Regions from separate parts of the Massilia sp. FBCC-B171 genome, predicted to be linked through region 1. Evidence: predicted binding sites of a transcription regulator. Region 1 holds the regulator's gene; each other region holds the start of a gene.
What was found. The regulator sigma-54, encoded in region 1, starts transcription at its own class of promoters, with help from an activator protein. The targets are predictions, from matches to a motif close to TGGCANGNAANCTGCTTT.
Positions count from the first base shown of each region.

Region 2: a site for sigma-54 is predicted at 3,093-3,110, ahead of NMB41_RS23550 (beta-propeller fold lactonase family protein). Genes of this name have one in related genera too.
Region 3: a site for sigma-54 is predicted at 4,784-4,801, ahead of NMB41_RS23625 (methanol/ethanol family PQQ-dependent dehydrogenase). Genes of this name have one in related genera too.

Region 1 is NZ_CP101443.1:4,907,596-4,915,343, reverse strand. It holds gene NMB41_RS22315 (monovalent cation:proton antiporter family protein) at 1-1,753, opposite strand, end outside; gene NMB41_RS22310 (KpsF/GutQ family sugar-phosphate isomerase) at 1,848-2,870, shown strand; gene NMB41_RS22305 (KdsC family phosphatase) at 2,870-3,424, shown strand; gene lptC (LPS export ABC transporter periplasmic protein LptC) at 3,444-4,046, shown strand; gene lptA (lipopolysaccharide transport periplasmic protein LptA) at 4,061-4,693, shown strand; gene lptB (LPS export ABC transporter ATP-binding protein) at 4,696-5,457, shown strand; gene NMB41_RS22285 (RNA polymerase factor sigma-54) at 5,472-6,944, shown strand; gene hpf (ribosome hibernation-promoting factor, HPF/YfiA family) at 7,007-7,363, shown strand; gene NMB41_RS22275 (enoyl-CoA hydratase/isomerase family protein) at 7,461-7,748, shown strand, end outside.
Region 2 is NZ_CP101443.1:5,203,647-5,211,394, reverse strand. It holds gene NMB41_RS23560 (TonB-dependent receptor) at 1-707, shown strand, start outside; gene NMB41_RS23555 (TonB-dependent receptor family protein) at 856-2,997, opposite strand; gene NMB41_RS23550 (beta-propeller fold lactonase family protein) at 3,159-4,109, shown strand; gene adh (aldehyde dehydrogenase) at 4,280-5,800, shown strand; gene NMB41_RS23540 (DUF779 domain-containing protein) at 5,927-6,313, shown strand; gene NMB41_RS23535 (methanol/ethanol family PQQ-dependent dehydrogenase) at 6,427-7,748, shown strand, end outside.
Region 3 is NZ_CP101443.1:5,224,270-5,232,017, forward strand. It holds gene NMB41_RS23605 (ATP-grasp domain-containing protein) at 1-591, opposite strand, end outside; gene NMB41_RS23610 (hypothetical protein) at 638-1,450, opposite strand; gene NMB41_RS23615 (quinoprotein dehydrogenase-associated putative ABC transporter substrate-binding protein) at 1,447-2,370, opposite strand; gene NMB41_RS23620 (c-type cytochrome) at 2,367-2,729, opposite strand; gene NMB41_RS23625 (methanol/ethanol family PQQ-dependent dehydrogenase) at 2,886-4,691, opposite strand; gene NMB41_RS23630 (hypothetical protein) at 4,936-5,277, opposite strand; gene gfa (S-(hydroxymethyl)glutathione synthase) at 5,347-5,925, opposite strand; gene NMB41_RS23640 (S-(hydroxymethyl)glutathione dehydrogenase/class III alcohol dehydrogenase) at 5,943-7,049, opposite strand; gene NMB41_RS23645 (hypothetical protein) at 7,323-7,628, opposite strand.

The DNA of each region.
Region 1 (7,748 bases):
GCTCGGGATCGTCGATCAAATCGCTGGCCCCATGAAAATAGCCGCGCAGCGAAGCGTAGCGTTCGTCGCGCGCGCTTTGCACGCGGTGCACGACGCGGCGCAGCGGCACGCCGACCACGACCAGCGCGTGCGAGGCGAGCATCAGGCTGCTCTCGAGCGCTTCCGGCACCACTTCGGTGGCGCCGGCCTGGCGCAGCAGTTCCAGGTCGCTGTCGTCGTGGCTGCGCACGATCACCGGCAGCGAAGGCGCCAGCTCGTGCACCAGGTGCAGCACTTTCAAGGCCGCGCGCGTGTCGGCAAAGGTAATGACCAGGGCACTTGCCCGGTTGATGCCGGCCGCGATCAACGATTCGCGCCGCCCGGCGTCGCCATACGAGACGCTCGAGCCGGCCGCCTGCGCTTCCTGGACCCGCTCCGGATCCAAGTCGAGCGCATACCAGGGCAGCTTTTCGTCACTCAGCAAAGTCGCCACGCTCTGGCCGCTGCGCCCGAAGCCCGCAATGATCACGTGCTTTTGCGCGGCCATCGTGCGGCTCGCCAGCTGCGTCAGCTGGAGCGACTGCATCATCCATTCGTTGGCGGCGATCTTCATCACGATCTGGTCCGATTTCGCAATCACGAAGGGCGCAACCAGCATCGACAGCACCATCGAGGCCAGGACCAGCTGCATCAGGAAGGGGTCGATCAGTTTCGAGCCCGAGGCCATGTTCAGCAGCACGAAGCCGAATTCGCCGGCCTGCGCCAGCGCGAGACCCGTGCGCATCGCCACGCCGTCGGAGGAGCCGAATATCTTGGCCAGCAGCGCGATCAGCGCGAATTTCAGCAGCACCGGCACCGCCAGCAGGAGCAGCACCAGCCACCAGTGCTGCAGCACCAGCTGCACGTTCAGCAGCATGCCGATCGTGATGAAAAACAGGCCAAGCAGCACGTCGCGGAAGGGCTTGATGTCTTCTTCGACCTGGTGCTTGAACTGGGTTTCGGAGATCAGCATGCCGGCGACGAAGGCGCCGAGCGCCAGCGACAGCCCGGCGCGCTCGGTGATCCAGGCCGCGCCCAAGGTGACGAGCAGCAGGTTCAGCATGAACAGCTCTTGCGAGCGGCGCTTGGCGACCAGGGTGAACCAGCTGCGCATGAGCTTTTGGCCGAAGAACAGCAGCAGGGCCAGCACCGCCGCGGCTTTTACGCCGGCCCAGGCCAGGGTTTTGACGAGGTTCTCGGGGTCTTTCGCCAGGGCGGGAATCAGGATCAGGAGCGGCACCACGGCCAGGTCCTGGAACAGCAGGATGCCGATGATGCGCCGTCCATGTTCGCTTTCCATTTCCAGCCGCTCGGTCAGCAGTTTCACGACGATGGCGGTCGACGACATGGCCAGCGCGCCGCCCAGCGCAAAGGCGGCCTGCCAGCTGATGCGCAGCTGCGGCGCCCACATCGCGATCGCCAGGCCCCCCAGCATGGTGGCGACGATGGTCAGCACCACTTGCGCCAGCCCGAGGCCGAACACGATGCGCCGCATCGAACGCAGCTGGGCCAGCGAGAATTCGAGGCCGATCGAGAACATCAGGAAGACGACGCCGAATTCGGCCAGCGCGTGGGTCGAGCCGGTTTCGGCCGCCAGGCCCAGCGCGTGCGGGCCGATCAGGACGCCCACGGCCAGGTAGCCCAGCATCGGCGGCAGGTGCAGGCTGCGGAAAACGACCACGCCGAGGACGGCGCTGCCGAGCAGCAGAAGGGTCAGTTCAAGGCCAGATGCCATGCGTAGGAGTAACCAAAGGTAAATTCTGCGAACCGAGCGTTGTTTGATGCGTCTGGCAAGTTTTTTGCTTTCTCAATTCGTTTATACTTCCGGGATGAGTGTAACCGATGAAAAAACAATGCTGAACAGTTTTGACGAGAACCAGGCGGGGCGCGTGCTGGAACTGGCGCGCGAGACCCTCGCGATCGAAGCCGATGCGATTTCGGCCCTGCATGCACGCCTCGGCAATGACGACAGCCTGGTACGGGCCGTCGCCGTGCTGTACGCCTGCACCGGCCGCGTGGTCGTCTCGGGCATGGGCAAGTCCGGCCACATCGCGCGCAAGATCGCCGCGACCCTGGCCTCGACCGGCACCCCGGCCATGTTCGTGCACCCCGGCGAAGCCGCCCACGGTGACCTCGGCATGGTGACCTCGCAAGACGTCTTCATCGCCATCTCGAATTCCGGCGAATCGTCGGAGCTGATGGACATCCTGCCGGTCGTCAAGCGCATGGGCGCGCCCCTGATCGCCATGACCGGCAAGCCGCAATCGCGCCTGGCGCAGCTGGCCGACGTCCACCTCGACATCTCGGTGGCCAAGGAAGCCTGCCCGATGAACCTGGCGCCGACCGCCAGCACCACCGTCACGCTGGCCCTGGGCGATGCGCTGGCCGTGGCCCTGCTCGACGCACGGGGCTTCCGTGAAGAAGACTTCGCGCGCTCGCATCCGGGAGGCGCGCTGGGACGGCGCCTGCTGACCCACGTGCGCGACGTGATGCGCAGCGGCGACGCCATTCCCGCCGTCACGCCGGACACGCCGCTCACGCGCGCGCTGCTCGAAATCAGCCAGAAGGGCATGGGCATGACGGCCGTGGTCGACCCTGGCTTCAAGCCGCTCGGCGTGTTCACCGACGGCGACCTGCGCCGCCTGATCGAGCGCGTGCAGGATTTTTCGAACCTTACCATCCGCGACGTCATGCACCTCGGCGCGCGCACCGTGCATCCCGATCAGCTGGCGGTCGATGCGGTAGCGATCATGGAAGAATTCCGCATCAACCAGATGCTGGTGGTCGACGAAGCGGGCCTGCTGGTCGGCGCGCTGCACATCCACGACCTGACCCGTGCCAAGGTGATCTGATGAGCAGCTCAGCAACCACCCTCGTCACGCCCCTGGCCCACATCGAACGCGCCGCGCGCGTCAAGGTCATGATCTTCGACGTCGACGGCATCCTGACCGACGGCAGCCTGACGTATGGCCCGGACGGTGAAATTACCAAGACCTTCAACGTGCTCGACGGCCTGGGCATCCAGCTGCTGCAAAAGACGGGCGTGGCCACCGCCATCATCAGCGCCCGTAAATCGCCGATCGTGGTCGCGCGCGCGAAAGACCTCGGCATCACCCACGTCTGGCAGGGGTTCCACGACAAGCGCATCGCCTTCGCCGAACTGCTGGCGCAGCTGAGCCTGACCGCCGAGCAGTGCGGCTACATCGGCGACGACGTGATCGACATGCCGCTGCTCTCCAAGGTCGGCTTTGCCGTGACGGTGCCGACCGGGCACCCGGAAGTGCAGCACCGCGCGCATTACGTCACCAAGGCCGGCGGCGGACGCGGCGCCGTGCGCGAAGTGTGCGACATGGTGATGCGCGCTCAGGGCACGTACGAACAGGCGCTTGCGCCTTACTTCGCGTGATGACCGCATGGCGACCTACGTGAACAAACGCACCGCGCACCGCTGGCGTACGCTGGCGCTGATGCTCACGGCCGTGTTCTTCGCTTTCGGCAGCTTCTGGCTGCTGCAGGCCTTCGATTCCGACGACACGCCGGGCATTGGGAGCAGCCTGAACGAGCCGGATTACATCGTCGAGAATTTCAGTTTCGTGCGCATGACGGACAAGGGCGTGCCGCGCTATGTGATGTCGGGCGCGCGCCTGGCCCACCATCCCGAAAACGATGTTTCGGATGTCTCGAAGCCGATCGTCGAAAGCATGGACCCCAGCCGTCCGCGCATGACCATCCATTCGGACCGGGGCCAGGTCTACCATGGCGAGAACCGCGTCGAGTTGATGGGCAATGTCGACATCAAGCGTCCGGCCACGCCGAAAAGCGAGGCCCTGCACGCGCGCACCGAGGCGCTGACCCTGCTGGCCGACGAAGAGATCGTGAAAACCGACCGTCCGGTCCAGATGACCCTGGGCGCGGCCACGGCCAACGGAATCGGCATGGTTGCCGAGAACCCGACCCAGAAGCTGCACCTCGGCGGGCGCGGCCAGATCGTCTATCCGCCGCGTCCAGCGCAGGCGCCACCCAAATAACAGGAACGAGCTCAATGAAAAACAGCTTTCACAATATCGTCGCCGCCGCTTTCTTCTCGCTGCTGTCGCTGTCGGCGTCCGCCGAGCGTGCCGACTCGCTCAAGCAAGCCGTCATCTCCTTCGATTCGCTCGACGTCGACGAAGTCACGCAGACGCGCATCCTGACGGGCAACGTCATCCTCACGCGCGGCACGCTGACCATGAAGTCGGACCGCGCGCTGGTGAAAGAAACGCCGGAAGGCTATATGAGCGTCACGCTCACCGCGGGCCCGGGCCGCGTCGCCACCTTCCGCCAGAAGCGCGACGGCGGTCCCGACCTGTGGATGGAAGGGCAAGCCGAACGCATCGAATACGACGAGCGCGTGGAAGTGGTCAAGCTGTTCTCGAAGGCGGTGGTGAAAGAGCTCGAAAATGGACGCCTGACCAACGAACTCGATGGCGCCTACATCTCCTACGACAGCCGGCGCGAAGTGGCGAGCGTGCGCAACGACCCGAGCGGCGAGAGCAAGGTTGGCGGCGGACGCGGCACCCTGATCATCGCACCGCGCCGCACGGCGCCCGCCGCCGCGCCGGCCGCCGCTCCCGCGGCCGCCACGCCGGCGCCGAGGGCGGCTGCCCCTTCGACTTCAGCGGCGGGCAAGCAATGATGATGAAAGACGTTGCCGACACCCGCAGCACCCTGGTCGTGCGTGGCCTGCAAAAAAGCTACGGCAAGCGCCTGGTCGTGCGCGACGTGTCGCTGGAAGTGGGCTGCGGCGAAGTCGTCGGCCTGCTCGGCCCCAACGGCGCCGGCAAGACCACCTCGTTCTACATGATCGTCGGCCTCGTGCCGTCGGACGCCGGCACCATCGAGATCAACGGCGCCGACATTTCGAGCCTGCCGATCCACCGGCGCGCGGTGATGGGTTTGTCTTACCTGCCGCAGGAAGCCTCGGTGTTTCGCAAGCTGACGGTGGAAGACAATATCCGCGCCGTGCTCGAACTGCAGCACGACGAGAACGGCAAGGCCTTGAGCAAGGCGGCGATCAACGAGCGGCTCGATTCGCTGCTGGGCGAACTGCAGATCGAAAAGCTGCGCGAGAACCCGGCGCTGTCGCTGTCGGGCGGTGAACGCCGGCGCGTCGAGATCGCGCGTGCGTTGGCCACCAACCCGCGCTTCGTGCTGCTCGACGAACCGTTCGCCGGCGTCGACCCGATTGCCGTGATCGAGATCCAGCGCATCGTGCGCTTCCTGAAGGAGCGCGGCATTGGCGTGCTGATCACCGACCACAACGTGCGCGAGACGCTGGGCATCTGCGACCGCGCCTACATCATCAACCAGGGCGCGGTGCTGGCGTCGGGACGTCCCGACGACATCATCGCCGACGAGTCGGTACGGCGCGTCTACCTGGGCGAACACTTCCGCATGTAGTCTACGAACGGGCCATGAAACAATCCCTGCAACTCCGGACTTCGCAGCACCTGGCGCTCACGCCGCAGCTTCAACAGTCGATCCGGCTGCTGCAGCTGTCGACGCTCGAACTGCACCAGGAGATCGAGCAAATCCTGTCCGACAATCCGCTGCTCGAGCGCCTCGACGATCCGCTCGACCACTCGGTGCGCCTGCTGGCCGACGGCGCGATCAACGACGCGCCGCCGCAGGCGCCCGAAGCGCCCGCGCCCAACGGTGAAGACGCGCCCCCCGCGCCGGACGCGGGCGAAGGCGCGGAGGGCGGCGGCGAGGTCGAACGCGCCGACGCCGACGCCGACTGGGGCGAGGGCACGCGCAGCGCCGGCAGCGAGAACGACGACGACGGGCGCCCGCAGCTGGGCGGCATCGGCGTCACGCTGCGCGAGCACCTGATGGAGCAGGTGCGGGTGACGGGCGTGACCGACCGCGACCGCGTGCTGGCCGAGCTGGTGATCGACGCCATCGACGACAACGGCTACCTGGAAGAGCAGTTGGATGAGATCCACGCGCGCCTGCCCGAGGAACTCGAGATCGAGATGGATGAGCTGCGCTGCGCGCTGGCGCTGGTGCAAAGCCTCGATCCGGTCGGCGTCGGTGCGCGCAGCGCCTCCGAATGCCTGGCGCTGCAGATCCGCAGCATGCCGGGCGTGCCGCTGGTGACGCGGCGCATGGCCCTGAAAATCGTCGAGGGCTATCTCACCTGGTTCGCGCAGCGCGAATTCAACAAGCTGAAAAAGGCGCTCGACTGCGACGACGAAGACCTGCGCGAAGCGCAAGCGGTGATCCGCCAGTGCAATCCGCATCCCGGCGCGGCCTTTGCATCGAGCGTGTCGGGCTATGTCGTTCCGGACGTTATTGTCCGCAAGACGAAGGGCGGCTGGGCCGTCACGCTGAACAACGAAGTCATGCCGCGCCTGCGCGTGAACAACGTGTATGCCAACCTGCTCAAGGGCGGAAAAGGCGAAGGCCAGATGAGCGCGCAGCTGCAGGAAGCGAAGTGGCTGATCAAGAATATGCGCCAGCGCTTCGACACGATCCTGCGTGTTTCGCAGGCAATTGTGGAGCGTCAGCGCAACTTTTTCAGCCATGGCGCGGTTGCGATGCGTCCCCTTGTGCTTCGCGAGATTGCTGATACACTGGGTCTGCACGAGAGCACCATTTCTCGTGTAACAACTCAGAAATTCATGCTGACCCCGCACGGCATGTTTGAGCTGAAGTATTTCTTCGGAAGCCACGTCGCCACCGAAGCGGGGGGCGAAGCATCGTCTACGGCGATACGGGCGCTTATCGCGCAGCTGACAGGAGCAGAGGACCCAAAGAACCCATTATCCGACAGTAAGATCGCGGAAATGCTCGGGGAACAAGGCATGGTCATTGCGCGCCGCACGGTTGCCAAATACCGCGAGGCACTCAAGATTCCTCCCGTCAGTCTCCGCAAATCCTTGTAACAGCGGCCCCAGGCGCGACCCAAGCGCGAATGCGGCGCCGCGCATTTATCTAAGGAGTGTGTATGAATCTCACCATCAGTGGCCACCACCTCGACGTCACCCCCGCCATTCGTGAATACGTACAGAACAAGCTCGAACGCATCACCCGCCATTTCGATCAAGTGATCGATTCCCACGTGATCCTCGCCATCGACAATCTCACCGAAAAAGACAAAAGGCAAAAAGCCGAGATTAACTTGCGCCTGTCCGGCAAGATGGTGCACGTGGAAAGTGTGGCGCACGACCTGTATGCCGCCATCGACCTGTTGATGGACAGGCTGGATCGTCAGGTGATGAAGTACAAGTCGATTCTGAAAGACCATGGTCACGAGGCGCTCAAGCGCCGTCCTGAAGGCGGAGAGGCCGCTGCTGCGTTCTGATCAGCACTGAGCACCGTCTGAACGAGGGCGCCGCAAGGCGCCCTTTTCAATTGCGCGTGCGGGTAAAATGCATGTCTCTTCAACCATGCTACCCACCATGACCGATCACGTCCTGACCCGCGTTGCCAACGGCACCGGCATCATCACCCTTGACCGTCCGAAAGCCCTCAATTCGCTGTCGCTGGCGATGGTGCGGCGCCTGACCGAGATTTTGCTGGCCTGGCGCGACGACGCGTCGGTGGCCGCCGTTGTGCTCACCAGCAGCAGCGAAAAAGCGCTGTGTGCGGGCGGCGACATCCGCTTCTTCCACGAAGCCGGCCACGCCACGCCAACCGGCGGCAGCGCGCTGCTGGAAGATTTCTTCACCGAAGAATACGCGCTGAAC
Region 2 (7,748 bases), 300 kb from region 1:
CGGTGGAAGCAGGCCTGCGCGGCGGCGGGGAGCGCAACGGCTTCAGCGCCACCCTGTACCGGACGGTGAACCGCGACGACATTCTGTTCGGGCGCGCCGGACTCTCGCGCGCCGGCTATTTTTCGAATTTCGACCGCACGCGCCATGAGGGGATGGACCTCGGCATGCATGGCCAGCGCGGCGCGTGGCGCGTCAGCGCGGACTACAGCTACCTGCGCGCGACCTACGATGCCGATGGCACGCTGTTCACCGGCGCGCGCACGGTAACGGTCGGACCGGGCACGCCGATCGCGGGCCTGCCGCGCCATACGGCGAAACTGGGCCTGGACTGGAACCTGCGCCCCGGCCTGGTGCTGGGAGCCGACCTGCAGGCGGTATCGCATGCGGCGGTGCAGGGGAACGAGGATGGCTTGATTGCGGATGCCGACGAGGATGACGAGGCCCGCCGCGCCGACTGGAGCGTGCGCGGGCACGCCGTGCTGAACCTGCATGCGCGCTGGCGCCCGGCGCCGGGCTGGGAAGTCTTTGCGCGGGTGAACAATGTGCTGGACCGGCGCTACGAGAGTTTCGGGGCGATTGCGGTGGATATGTTCCCCGAAGGGCGCCTGCTGCAGCCGCATGCGGGGGCGGTGGAGCCGGCGCATGCGCGCTTCGTGGCGCCGGGGGCGCCACGCACGTTCAATGCGGGGGTGCGGTATCGGTTTTGACCAGGCAGCGCGATATTCAGGCTGCTGTTGAACGCGTGGGCGGGGAACCCGCCCACCCTACGTCCCTTTGATTCATGTTGGCGTTAAGCGCAGGGCCGTAGGGTGGGCGGCTTCGCCGCCCACGCGTTCAACCATCAGCGGCGCATCCCTAAAACTGATACTGCCCACTCACGCCCGCCACCCAATTCCTCCCCGGCGCACCTTCATAAAACCGCCGGTTCGCGTCCCCCACAATCACCGACCCCACATACTGCTTGTCGAACAGGTTATTCAGGCGCACGAACTGCTTGATCGTCCACCCGCCCCATTCCTGCCTGGCCTGCGCCCGCACATTGAAGATCGCATAGCCCGGCGCCGGCTGGGCCGTGTTGGTGTCTTCCGCATACACGCGGCCGTTGGCGATCGTCTCCAGTGCAGCCCCAAAGCGGCCGTTGGCTTCCTTCCAGCCGAACTCCCCGTACATGCTGGTCTTCGGCACGCCCGGCAGGTAGTTGCCGCGCGGGACCGTGCCAAAACCTTCGTCGTAGATCGCGCGCAGTGCGGACAATGCCAGCTTGGCGCCCCAGCCGCCGCCGAGGTCGGCGTCGAGCGACAATTCGCCGCCCTGGCGCAGCGTGGCGCTGGCGTTGCGGTAGCTGGTGCGTCCGCCGCTCGAGACGTCGACCACCAGTTCGTCCTGGGTCTTGACCTGGAACAGCGCGGCATTCACGCGCATGCCGCTGCCGATGAAGGTTTTGATGCCCGCTTCCAGGTGGGTGCTGGTGGCCGGCTGCAGGTTGAAGTTGAAACCGGCGCCGCTGCCCGAATAAAACAGTTCGTTCAGGGTCGGCGTCTCGAAGCCGCGCGCGGCGCTGGCGTACACGTTCAGGGTTGGCGTGAGCTTGTACAGGACGCCCACCAGCGGCGTCGTGTGGCTGTAGCGCACCTTGCCGCTGTCGTTGCCGTTCGAGAGGTAATCGTCGGCCACGTCGAACTTCACGCGGCTGTGGCGCAGGCCGCCCGTGACGACCCATTCGCCGCGTTCCCATTCCGCCTGCAGATAGGGATCGACGTTGCCGACCTCGTCTTCTTCGTCGCGGCGCAGGTTGCCCCGTACGCCGAACTCGTTGCCGATGAAATTCTCGAAGCCCTGGCGCTTGTCCGTGGAGCGCCCGGTATCGATGCCGACGGTGGTGCGCAGCGTGCCGCCGTTAAAATCGCGCACGTCGCGCCAGTTGACGTCGACGCCGAGGAAGTCGCGATCGAAGTCGACCACGCCGCCCGAATGGGTGGGCGGGGCCTGGAAGCCGCGCGAGAACGACTGGTACTGCACCACGCGGCGGTTGCCGCCATAGCCGGTCACCTGCAGCCGGTTGGCGCCGAAGCGCTGCTCCCAGGTCACGCCCAGCTGCTTGTGGTCGATGCTTTTGCGGGTGTTGTAGCGCTCGGCCAGGGTGCGCTGCGGCGAGACGGGATCGGTGGTGTCGATCTCGCCGGCACGCGGGTCGCGCTGGTAAGTCGCCCAGGTGACGCCGAGCGGGTCCTGCGTGTCGTTCTGCTCCAGGCCGCTGGCGGTGAACACCAGTTTGCCGGTCGGGGAAGTCGCCATGGTCAGCTTGGCATAGGCCTGGTCGCGCCTGGCGGCGCCATGGTCGCGGTAGCCGTCGGTATCGAAGCGCGAGGCGTCGATCAGGTAGCCGATGCCGTTGGTATTGCCCTGGGTGTTGACATCGAACTTGCGCATGCCGTAGCTGCCGGCCGAGACGCTCGTCTCGACCGAGGCCGGCCCTTTCGGTTCGCGCGTAAACAGCTGGACCACGCCGCCGGAATGGTTGCCGTACAGGGCAGAGAAGGGCCCGCGCAGCACTTCGATGCGTTCGGCCATGTCCAGATTAAACGTGGCGGCCTGGCCCTGGCCGTCGGGCATGGTGGCCGGGATGCCGTCGGCGATCAGGCGCACGCCGCGCACGCCGAAGGCGGAGCGGGCGCCGAAGCCGCGCGAGGAGATCTGCAAATCCTGCGCATAGTTCTGGCGGTCGCGTGCGACCAGGCCGGGCACGGCGGCCAGCGCCTCGGAGGCGTTCACGCGCGGCTGGGTATCGCGGATCTGCGCCGCATCGATCACGTCGATGGCGGCCGGCAGGTCGAAACTGGCGTGCTCGCTGCGGCTACCGGTGACCACGACGACGTTCATCGGGCCCTGCGGCACATCTGCCGACTCGGGGGTTGGGTTGCCGGCAGCAAGCGCCGCCAGTGGCCAGCAGGCGCACAGGGCGGCGATCGCGTTCAAGCGAAATGCATGGTGCGTCATCGTTTCTCCATTGTTGTTGTCGCGCCCTGAGCGCAGGGCAGTGATGATTCAATAAGCAATATACCTGCCATGCAAAAAACACGCCCACACCCCGGTGGCATGGCGCTTGCATTTCCTTCACCAGCTGCGCACCCCGCGCATGAACAGAAAGGACGTCGACCATGCAACTGCGCTCCCTGCGCCGCTTACTCGCCCTTGCGGCCGCGCTCACCGTTTCCTGTGCCGGCGCGGCCCCGCTTGGCTACGTGCCGAACGAAAAATCGGCCACCCTCAGCGTGATCGACACCGCCAGCGGCAAAGTGGTTCGCGAGATTGCCGCCGGCAAGCGTCCGCGCGGCATTGCTGCGGATCCGGCCGGACGCGTCCTGTGGGTCACCGATGCCGGCGACGGCGCGCTGCTGGCGTTTGATGCGGCCAGCGGCGCGCTCCTTGCCAGCGTCGCGGTCGGCAAGTCGCCCGAGGGCGTCAGCGCCTCGAACGACGGGCGCCTGCTGGCCGTCGCCGTCGAGGAGAGCAACAGCGTGGTGCTGGTCGACGCCGCCACGCGCGCCGTGCTGGCCGAGATCCCGGTCCAGGGGCGCAACCCCGAGCACGCAGTATTCAGCCCGGACGGGCGCTGGCTGCTGGTCAGCGCCGAGGATGCCGAACAGGTCGACGTGATCGATGTCGGCGCGCGGCGCCAGGTGGGCAGCGTGTCGGTCGGCCTGCGTCCGCGCGGCATCGGCTTTTCCCCGGACGGGGCGCGCGCCTACATCGCCTGCGAACTGGCCGGCGCCGTGTATGTCGTCGACATGGCGGCGCGGCGCACGCTGGCCACCATAGCGGCCGGGCGCAACACGGCCGGAATTGCGGTCCACCCCAGCGGCAAGCAGGTGTATGCCAGCAATGGCATCGACGGCACGGTCAGCGTCATCGACAGTGCAACCAACAAGGTCACGGCCACGATTCCGGTCGGCAAGCGCCCCTGGAACATGGCGCTTACGCCAGACGGGAGCCGCCTGTACGTGGCCAATGGCCGCTCGGACAGCGTTTCGGTGATCGATACGGCCAGCAGCACGCGCGTGGCCGATATTCCAGTCGGGTCGCTGCCTTGGGGTGTGCTGATTCGCTGACCAGTTGTGCTGTTCCAATCTGGAGCAGGTGTACCAGAAACAAGCGGCGCGAACGGGCTGGGCACCGGCTTTCCCGGGCAAGCGGGCTGGCACGGCGCTTGCGAAACCCCAGGGGTGCTTCGACACACCCGTTGCCAACGGTCATACAACCATCATGAAAAGAGGATGACATGAATCTCGCAGACATCAGCAAGCTCGGCGTCGCCAACCCGTTCAAGCAGCGCTACGACAACTACATCGGCGGCAAGTTCGTCGCACCCGTCAAGGGCGAGTATTTCCCGAACATCACGCCGATCACCGGCCAGCCCTTCTGCGAGATCGCCCGTTCCAGCGCCGAAGACATCGAGCTGGCGCTGGACGCCGCCCACGAAGCCAAGGAAGCCTGGGGCAAGACCTCGCCCGCCGAGCGCGCCAACATCCTGAATAAAATCGCCGACCGCATCGAGCAGAACCTGGCGATGATCGCCACCGCCGAGACCATCGACAACGGCAAGCCGATCCGCGAGACGATGGCGGCCGACATTCCGCTGGCGATCGACCACTTCCGCTATTTCGCCGGCGCCATCCGCGCGCAGGAGGGCTCGATCGCCCAGATCGACCACGAAACCTATGCTTACCACTTCCATGAGCCGCTGGGCGTGGTCGGCCAGATCATTCCCTGGAATTTCCCGATCCTGATGGCGGTCTGGAAGCTGGCCCCGGCCCTCGCCGCCGGCAACTGCGTGGTGCTGAAACCGGCCGAGCAGACGCCGGCTTCGATCATGGTGCTGTTCGAACTGATCGGCGACCTGCTGCCGCCGGGCGTGGTCAACATCGTCAACGGCTTTGGCCTGGAGGCGGGCAAGCCGCTGGCGTCGAACAAGCGCATCGCCAAGATCGCCTTCACCGGCGAAACCGGCACGGGCCGCCTGATCATGGGTTATGCGGCGCAGAACCTGATCCCAGTCACGCTGGAACTGGGCGGCAAATCGCCGAACATCTTCTTCGCCGACGTGATGGACGAGGATGACGACTTCTTCGACAAATGCCTGGAAGGCTTCGCCATGTTCGCGCTGAACCAGGGAGAGGTCTGCACCTGCCCCTCGCGCGTGCTGGTCCAGGAATCGATCTACGAGCGTTTTATTGAACGTGCACTGGCGCGCGTGGCGGCGATCAAGCAGGGTAACCCGCTCGATTCGAGCACCATGATCGGCGCCCAGGCCTCGCAGGAGCAGCTCGAAAAAATCCTGTCCTACCTCGATATCGGCCGCCAGGAAGGCGCCGAGGTGCTCGCGGGCGGCGCGCGCCACGCGATCGATGGCGACCTGAAAGACGGCTATTACGTGCAGCCTACCGTGTTCAAGGGCGACAACAAGATGCGCGTCTTCCAGGAAGAGATCTTCGGGCCGGTGGTTTCCGTCACGACCTTCAAAGACGAAGCCGACGCGCTGCGCATCGCCAACGACACCCTGTATGGCCTCGGCGCCGGCCTGTGGACGCGCGACGCTTCGCGCGCCTTCCGCATGGGCCGCGCGATCCAGGCCGGGCGCGTCTGGACCAACTGCTACCACCTGTACCCGGCCCACGCCGCGTTCGGCGGCTATAAACAGTCGGGCATCGGCCGCGAAAACCACAAGATGATGCTCGACCACTACCAGCAGACCAAGAACCTCCTGGTCAGCTACAGCCCGAAAGCGCTCGGGTTCTTCTAAGCATCCAGCGGAGTAGCAACACGGTCCGGGTCCTGCCTGCGCGGCAGGGCCCAGGACCGGCGCATCCCGCGATGCCAGAATCGCTACGATTTCGGAGTTAATTTAATACGGTTTCGGAGGTATGCCATGACGACTACGCTCGAGCGCGTGACCGCGACGCCCGCCGCCCTGGATTTCATCGAGGAGCTGCGCGGGCGTCACGGCCCGCTGATGTTCTTCCAGTCCGGCGGCTGCTGCGACGGCAGCGCGCCGATGTGCTACCCGGCCGGGGAATTCAATTTGAGCGACAGCGACGTCTATCTCGGCAACCTGGGCGGCACGCCCTTCTACATGGGAATCGAGCAGTTCGGCTACTGGGAACACACCCAGCTGATCATCGACGTCGTCGCCGGGAATGGCGGCATGTTCTCGCTCGATAACGGCACCGGCCGCCGCTTCCTGACCCGCTCGCGTTTGTTTACCGACGACGAATGCGCGCTGCTGCGCTCGCAGCCGCCGCGCCCCTCCGCCTGACCGCAGCACCCATCACAACAACAGGGAGACACACTGTGAAACACCTCATCCTCTGGCTGCTTGCCGGCCTGACGGCGCTCGGCCCCGCCTACGCCCTCGACGTCACCAATGCCATGCTCGCCGCCGACGCGAAAGACACGAAAAGCGTCCTCTCCTTCGGCATGGGCACCGAAGGGCAGCGCTATTCGCCGCTCACCAACATCAACACCCGCAACGTCAGGCAGCTGGTGCCGGCCTGGTCCTTTTCCTTCGGCGGCGAAAAGCAGCGCGGCCAGGAATCGCAGCCGCTGATCCACAACGGCAAGATGTTCGTCACCGCCTCCTACTCGCGCATCTTCGCGGTCGACCTGAAAACCGGCGCCAAGCTGTGGAAGTACGAGCACCGCCTGCCCGACGGAATCATGCCCTGCTGCGACGTCGTCAACCGCGGCGCCGCCCTGTACGGCAACCTGGTCATCTTCGGCACCCTGGACGCCCAGCTGGTCGCGCTCGACCAGGAGACCGGCAAGGTAGTGTGGAAGGAAAAAGTCGACGACTACGCGGCCGGCTATTCGATGACGGCCGCGCCCTTGATTGCCAACGGCATGCTGATGACAGGCGTCTCGGGCGGCGAGTTCGGCGTGGTCGGCCGGGTCGAGGCGAGGAACCCGATGACGGGCGAACTGCTGTGGATGCGCCCGACCGTCGAAGGCCACATGGGCTACCGCTACGACAAGGAGGGCAAGCCGATCGAGAACGGCGTCACCGGCACCGTCAACAAGAGCTGGCCCGGCGACCTGTGGAAAACCGGCGGCGCCTCGACCTGGATGGGCGGCACCTATGACGCCAGCACGGGCCTGGCCTATTTCGGCACCGGCAACCCGGCGCCCTGGAACAGCCACCTGCGCCCGGGCGACAACCTGTACTCCTCGTCGACCGTGGCGCTGGACCCGAAGACCGGCCAGATCAAATGGGCCTACCAGAACACCCCGAACGACTCCTGGGATTTCGATGGCGCCAACGAGTTCGTCACCTTCGACATGAACGGCAAGCGCTACGGCGGCAAGGCCGACCGCAACGGCTTCTTCTACGTGATCGACGCCAAGGACGGCAAGCTGCAGAACGCCTTCCCGTTCGTTCGAAAAATCACCTGGGCCAGCAGCATCGACCTGAAGACGGGCCGCCCGAACTTCATCGCCGCGAACCGCCCGAGCGACCCGACCAAGGGCAATGGCGACGGCAAGAAGGGGTCGACCGTCTTCTCGGCACCCGCTTTCCTCGGCGCCAAGAACCAGATGCCGATGGCCTACAGCCCGCAGACCGGCCTGTTCTACGTGCCGGCCAACGAATGGGGCATGGACATCTGGAACGAGCCGATCTCGTACAAGAAGGGCGGCGCCTTCCTCGGCGCCGGCTTCACCATCAAGCCGCTGAACGACGACTACATCGGCGCCCT
Region 3 (7,748 bases), 320 kb from region 1:
GCCCAGCTTGCCCGCAACGAAGGGCTGCAGCACATAGCCCTGGGCCGCGCTGGTGCGGATCCAGGCCAGGGCGGCGGCGCGATTGCTGAACAGGCGGGTGTCGAGGCAACCGGCGCCATGTTCGGGCTTGACCACCCATGCGCCCTCCCCGTCCGGCAAGGCGGCATGCGGGCGGTAGGTCGGCACGGTGGCGACGCCGCCCTCGGCCAGCGCCCGTGCCACCTTGAGCTTGCTCCCCGCGACCCGCACCGCCCCCGGCGCGCTGCCCAGCAGGATGCGTTTGCCACGCAGGATGTCGCGCGACAGGCCCTCAAGCACCCCTTCCGATTCCGGCGCCAGCGGCCAGACCGCGTCCGCCGCCTGCACGCAGCGTGCGAAGCGCTCGGCAAAGGACTGCACCGGCAAGATGCCGGCATCAAGCGCGCACAGGGTCGCCATCGTGCACACTTCGACCTCCGGCAAGGCGGCCAGGTCGGCCAGCAAGGCATCGAACAGCATCGCGCCCTGCTGCGTGAAGGCATGCGGCAGCACGCGCGTCGTCCAGCCGCCCTCCATCACATAATCGAAAGCAAACACTTTCAAGGGCGCCATGTGTGTCTCCCGCTGATTCCTTGTCCAGCAGCTTCTACTAGCGGGCTCAGCGCCGGGGAGCGACCACCTTGACCAGGGTGAGCGTCTCCTCGATGACCGGTATGACCTTACCCGGGGCCGCCGTGCCGGGTTGCGCTGTAGCAGGCGCGGCGGCGGAGACGGGCGCACCGAGCCCCGGGGCCGCGGTGCGTGCCACCACCGTCCCGGTTGCCGGCCGGCTTCCTTCGGTATTCGCCAGCGAGGTGCTCACCTGATACAGCCCGCCCGGCACCTTGTCGCTCAAAATAAAGGTATAGGTCTTGCGCACGTAGTTCTCGAAGCGCGCGTGCAGGGGATCGTCGAAGTAGGGCTGGACGCGCACCATCTTGGCTTCCACCGTCTTGCCCTGGTAGGTAATGCGTTGCGCTGTCACCTGCGCCGTTTCGGCCAGCGCCATCCGGATGCGCTTGCGGAAATAGGTGACGGAGCCGCCGGTCAGGCGCTTCATCTCGGCGATGTCATGCTCGAGAAAGCCGAGCACGACCGGATTGCCATGGGCGTCGTTCACCTCGGGCAGGTCGCGCCGGCGCTTGCCGCTGAAGAAGTGCAGCGCGGCATGCACTTGCCCCTTGCTGCGCGAGACATCGAGCTCGACGCTGTCGGTGAATGCGGGTTCGACATTGCTGCGCTTGCTATATTCATAGACCAGGGTGGCGGGCGCCTCGGTCGTCGCGAGATGGTCGGTCTCGAACAGCAAGACCTCGGCGAGCGACACCGGCTGTGCGCCGGCCGTGCCGGTGCACAGCGCGGCGAGGACGTTGAAGGCAAGGCACACGGCCGCCGCGCGCGAGACCGGGCGGCCTGGCAATAGGCGGCTCATGGCGACTTCGCCGCTGGTGGCGCCGCTGATGCTGCCGCGGGTGCTGCCGATAGGGAGGCCACTTGCGCTTCGAGCAGCGGCACGCCGTATTGCTCGAGGATCGCATGGATCTTCGCTTCGTTGGCGAGGATCAGCTGATCGATGCGCTGCCTGAAATCCTTGTCGGCGTGGCGCACCGCCATCGCGATCTCGAAATCGAATTTCATGCCCGGCTTCGATGCCAGGGGAATGGCGGCAATCGGCGCGGAGCGGGAACTTTTGGCGAAATAGCCGGCGATCGGGCCCCAGGCAAACGCGATATCGATCTTCCCGCTGGCCAGGTCTTTTTCGATGATTTCGCCGGGATACTGTTCGGCGTCGCCGGTCTGGCTCTGGTACCAGGCGACTTGCTCCATCAGGTTATTCTGCAGCAGCCACTCGGTGACGGGCGAGCCGGCGAAGGCGCCGAAGCGCAGTTTCTTGCGTTGTTCGGGATCGAGCGCCATGACGTCGTCGAGGCTGCGCACCCGGTCCAGCCCCTCGCCCTTGACATAGGCCATGGCATAGCTGGAGCGGTAATACGGCCGCGTGGTGGCCGCCATGTCGAAGCCCTTGGGAACACCCGTGACCAGGTCGCACTTGAAATGGTCGGCATGCTCCTCCTTGGCGCGCAAGGTATTGCGGATAAAGCCCATTCGTTGCGGGAACCAGGTGTGTTCCAGCTTCCAGCCCAGTTGCTGCGCAAACAGCGCGGCAATCTTGTTCTCGAAACCGGCCAGCGCCTGGTTCGACAGCGGCAAATTATTCGGGTCCTGGCAAACCCGAAGCACCTTGTCGAATCCGGGTGCGGGCGTGGGCTGGGCGATGGCCGCGCCCCCGAAGAATGCGAGCACGCAGGCCCCGCCCGCCAGCAGCGGCTCCCACTTGGGGCGCCACCTCATTTACCGATCTCCTGCAGGCGGCCAGGTTCGATGGCGCCATCCGAGCGCCCCTTCAGATAGGCATACAGGTTGTCGATGTTTTCGCTTACCATCTTGCTGCTGTCGAAATTCGGCATGCCCTTCTCGATGCGGCCCTTGAGCACGATCGCCTTGAACTCGTCCTTGCTCAGCACCCGTAAACTGTTGACCAGCGAGGGGCCGACCATGCCTTCCTGGGCGGCGCCGTGACAACGCTCGCAGGCCATGGCGCGCCAGGTCTTCCAGCCGCTCAGGGTTTGCGCATCGACCTTGTTGCCCTCGGCGACCTTATAAGGCGCCGCATCGGCGGCCAGCGCGGATGCGGACACCAATCCGGTCATCACCGCCACGCTCCAGCATGCGGCGACGATGACTGCTTTCTTCATGAGTCTGTTCATATCCATTCCTGGCAAGCGAGGGTCGGCCGCGGGCCGTGGCCGGCGACCGCCCTCTATTCAGTTACACAGCATCGATCATGCGTGGCGCTTAGGGGACCTTTAACGGTCAGGCAGGGCGAATACGGTCAGCACGCCGCCGAGCTCGGTGTACTTGGCCAGGTCCTTGTAGCCGCCCACCGCGCCCAGGCCTTCGGTACCCTTGGTCAGGCCGGCCGCGAGCCCGATCCCGGCCCAGCCGCCGATCCCCGACAGCACGCCGATGTATTGCTTGCCCTTGTATTCCCAGGTGTGGACGTTGCCGATGATCCCGGATGGGGTCTTGAATTTCCACAGCTCCTTGCCGTTCAGGTCGACCGCCTTGAGGTGGCCTTCCAGGGTGCCGTAGAACACGACGTCGCCGGCGGTCGACAATGCGCCGCTCCAGACCGAGAATTTCTCCGGTTTCGACCAGACGATTTTTCCGGTGCCGGCGTCCCAGGCAACGAAATTACCCAGACCGCCATGGCTGTTCGGCGCGGCGTACATCGAGAGGGTCGCGCCGACATACGGCTGGCCCGCGGTGTACTCGATCTGGAAGGGCTCGTAGTCCATGCACACGTGGTTGGTCGGGACGTAGAACAGGCCGGTCTTGCGGTTGTAGGTGGCCGGCTGCTGGTCCTTGGTGCCCAGTGCCGAGGGGCAGATGCCCTTCGAATTGAAGTCGGGCCCGTTCTTGTCGGTGCTGTACTTGGCCACCACTTGCGGACGGCCGCTCTTCATGTCGACGTGGGTCGCCCAGTTCACTTTCGGATCGAATTTTTCAGCCACCAGCAGTTCGCCGCTGACGCGGTCGAGCGTGTAGGCGAAGCCGTTGCGGTCGAAGTGCACCAGGGCCTTGCGCGGGGTGCCCTTGACCTTGATGTCGGCCAGGATCATTTCGTTAACGCCGTCATAATCCCACTCGTCGTGCGGCGTCATCTGGTAGACCCATTTCGCCATTCCCGTGTCGAGGTCGCGCGCAAAAATGGTCATCGTCCACTTGTTGTCGCCGGGACGCTGGCGTGGATTCCAGGTGCTCGGGTTGCCGGTACCGTAATAGACCAGGTTGGTGGCCGGGTCATAGCTGTACCAGCCCCAGGTCGTGCCGCCGCCCAGCTTCCACTGGTCGCCCTTCCAGCTTTTCAGCGAAGAGTCGGGGCCGATCGGCGCCATTTTGCCGTCGGTCCAGGTCATGGTTTTCGCGGGATCGACGATCATCTCGTTGTCGGGGCCCGTGCTGAAGGCCTTCCACAGCACCTTGCCGGTGTTCATGTCGTGCGCCGTGATGCGTCCGCGCACGCCGAACTCGCCGCCGCTGATGCCGGTCAGTATCTTGTCCTTGAACACGTGCGGGGTATTGGTCGTGGTTTCGCCGATCTTCGGATCGCCCACCTTGTTTTTCCAGAGTTCGGCGCCGGTCTTCGCATCGAGGGCTACCAGGGTGGTGTCGGCCTGCTGCAGGAAGATCTTGCCGTTGGCGTAGGCGACACCACGGTTCACCGTGTCGCAGCACATCACAGGGATCACGGTCGGATCCTGTTTAGGCTCGTACTTCCAGCGGATGCTCTGGTCTTCCAGGGAGATGGCAAACACCTTGTTCGGGAAGGGGCTGTGGATGTACATGGTGTCGCCAATGACGAGCGGGCCGCCTTCGTGGCCGCGCAGCACGCCGGTCGAGAAGGTCCAGGCCACCTGCAGGTTTTTGGCGTTCTTGCTGGTGATCTGCTTGAGTTCGCTGTACCGGTGGTTTGCCATGTTCCCTGACTGCATGGCCCAGTTTTTGGGATCCTTGGTCAGCTGTTCGACGTCGGAACTGGCAGCAAATGCGGGGGTGGCCGCCAGCGCCAGGCACGGCCACCAGCGGATGAGTCTTTTGGTAAATGACATGGTTAAGTCTCCTTTGGTTTTATATGCGGTGCGACCTGGTCCAGCGCTCTTCAACTTTCCAATGACGACAGGCGGGTAGCCCCACCATCAACACAGCACTTAGCGTGCCAGTGCGTCCGGCTGGGCCGGCCGTGCCGCGCTGCCCCTGGACCCGCCGGTGCTGCGTGACAGCGTGTTCAGGATTCGTGACAGTGGTTCTGCAACCTGTGCCATCCGTGGCGCAGCGCCCGGCGGCACACCGGTCTCAGCGTTCCGGCACACGGCAGGCCTTGTTGGCGCTGTCCTGCAGCGCCTTGTACTTGCTGGCCATTTCCTTGACCGGCGCCGGGTCGCGGAACAGCGCGCCCCGTTCCCCCGACAGGGTCTGGTTGCGCAAGGCGGTCGACATCGTCACGTACTCGTCATAGGGCATGTGTTTGGCGATGTGGTCGATGGCGCAGGAACATTTGTAGAGGTACTCGTACTTGCTCTCATGTTTTTGCATGCACTCGAGCACGTACTCGACCCGGCCGCTGGTCGGGAAATCGTTGGCCTGGGCAGTGAGTGGCGCGATTGAAACAGCCAACAGCAGAAGGTGTCGCTTCATCTTGTCTCCATGTTGCGGGCAAGCGGTCCGGCCTGCGGACCGCCCTTGCCGGCGGCGCCGGCGTATGCGTCAGGCGTCTTTCAACACGCCGCGGGTTTTGGCGACATGGGTCGAGATCGCATCCATCAGGGCCGGCGACAGGGCGTCGTAGGGAGGCAGGCCAATCTCGTTCAGGCGCGCGCGGATTGCACCCATCTGCTCGGGACGTGCGCCCCCTTCGATGGCCGACGAGACGAAAGCGGCGAACTCGGGCGCCGCCCAGCCGCGCTCCTTCGACAGCTCGGTATGCACGAAGTCCAAGCCATGGAAGGCGTGGCCCGTGTTTTCGATGCGGCCGTACATGTGCACGCCACAGTCGCGGCAGGCATGGCGCTGGATCGTGGCGCTCTCGTCGACCACTTGCAGCTTGTCTTCGTTGGCGGTGACGCGGACGTTTTCGCGGCCGACCACGGCGACCTGGGAAAACAGGGCGCCGGCCGGTTTCCAGCATTTGGTGCAGCCGCATACGTGGTTGTGCGCGACCTGCCCCTTGATCTCGACCGTCACCGGATTGCTGGCGCACAGGCAGGACAAGGTGCCGCCTGAAAAACCGGCCTCTGCCCGCTTGATGCCGTCGACGGCCGGATGGATGTTTACTGCTGTGCTCATGATGCCTCCCTGGTTGGTTAGTACAGCACTACCGAGCGGATCGACTGACCGCTCTTCATCAGCTCGAAGCCCTCGTTGATGCGATCGAGAGGCAAGGTATGGGTGATCAGGTCGTCGATATTGATCTTGCCGTCCATGTACCAGTCGACGATCTTCGGCACGTCGGTGCGGCCGCGTGCGCCCCCGAAAGCGGAACCTTTCCACTGGCGCCCGGTGACCAGCTGGAAGGGCCGGGTGCTGATTTCCTGGCCGGCGGCGGCGACGCCGATGATGAAGGATTGGCCCCATCCCTTGTGCGTGCACTCGAGCGCCTGGCGCATCAACTGCGTGTTGCCGACGCATTCGAAGGAAAAGTCGGCGCCGCCGTCGGTCAATTGCACGATGTGGTCGACGATGTTGCCGACCTCGTTCGGATTGACGAAATGGGTCATGCCGAATTTACGGGCGATCTCGACCCGGCCCGGGTTGATGTCGACGCCGATGATCTTGTCGGCGCCCACCATGCGCGCGCCCTGGATCACGTTCAGGCCGATGCCGCCCAGGCCGAACACGACGACGTTGGCGCCGGCCTCGACCTTGGCCGAGAACACGACCGCGCCCACGCCGGTGGTCACGCCGCAGCCGATGTAGCAGGCTTTATCAAACGGCGCGTCCGGCCGGATCTTGGCCAATGCAATTTCCGGGACAACGATGTAATTCGAAAAGGTCGAGGTGCCCATGTAGTGGAACAGGGGTTGGCCATCGAGGGAGAAGCGCGAGGTGGCGTCGGGCATCAGGCCGCGGCCCTGGGTCGAGCGGATCGACTGGCACAAATTGGTCTTGCGCGACAGGCAGAATTTGCATTGCCGGCATTCGGGCGTGTAGAGCGGGATCACGTGGTCGTCGCGCTGGACCGAGGTGACGCCCGGGCCGGTTTCGAGCACGACGCCGGCGCCCTCGTGTCCGAGGATGGAAGGGAAAATGCCTTCAGGATCGGCACCGGACAAGGTGTAGTAATCGGTATGGCAGATCCCGGTCGCCTTGATCTCCACCAGTACCTCGCCGGCGCGCGGTCCTTCCAGGTCAACTTCGGCAATGGACAGGGGGGCTCCGGCCTTCCACGCAATGGCTGCTCTCGTTTTCATGGCATCTTTCTGGTCGATGAGGTCCACCGTGCTGGCGGACTGGTTGGAAACAAGTGTGCCGTGGCGCGCTGTCGCTCCGAAACTGCAACACTGCTGCGTCGCTTGTTCCAATCGGGGGACAGTGGTGTTCCGCCGTCTGCGTTGACGCATGGTGCGGACGGCGCCTGGCACACGCAGAAGGGGGAGAATGCAAGCGGCGTGCCACGCGGCTCGCAGGGCTGGCCGGTATGCGGTAAGTGCGGGAAGGAATGCCTGAGGTGCTAGCGCGGCGTGTCAATGCCGGCCGCGGCCGTGCCACCCGCCATGCCGGTAGCCGCCATGGTGGCTGCGGTGACCGCCATGATATCGGCCGTGGTAGCCGCCATGGTGACCGTGATGGGAATGGTGATGATCGAAATAGCTGAAGCCGAGACTCAGCGAGACAGGCGGTCCGACATAGGTCGGATAGCCGTAATAGCTGTAGCCGGCGTAATAGGGGTCGTAGGCGGCGTAGGGCGCGTATGCGCAGCCTCCAAGTCCGAGAGCGAGCAGCAATGCGGCAACGAACCGGATTGCCCCGCGTTTACATTGCGTGTCCATGATCAGTCCATTCCGAACTGGGAACATGGGTTCAGTCTAGTCGTCAGGACAAAGTTTTCAACGTAACTTCAGGTAGCGTGGCGCCTGGCTCAGGTACAGGATCGGCCGCCCAAAGCAAAA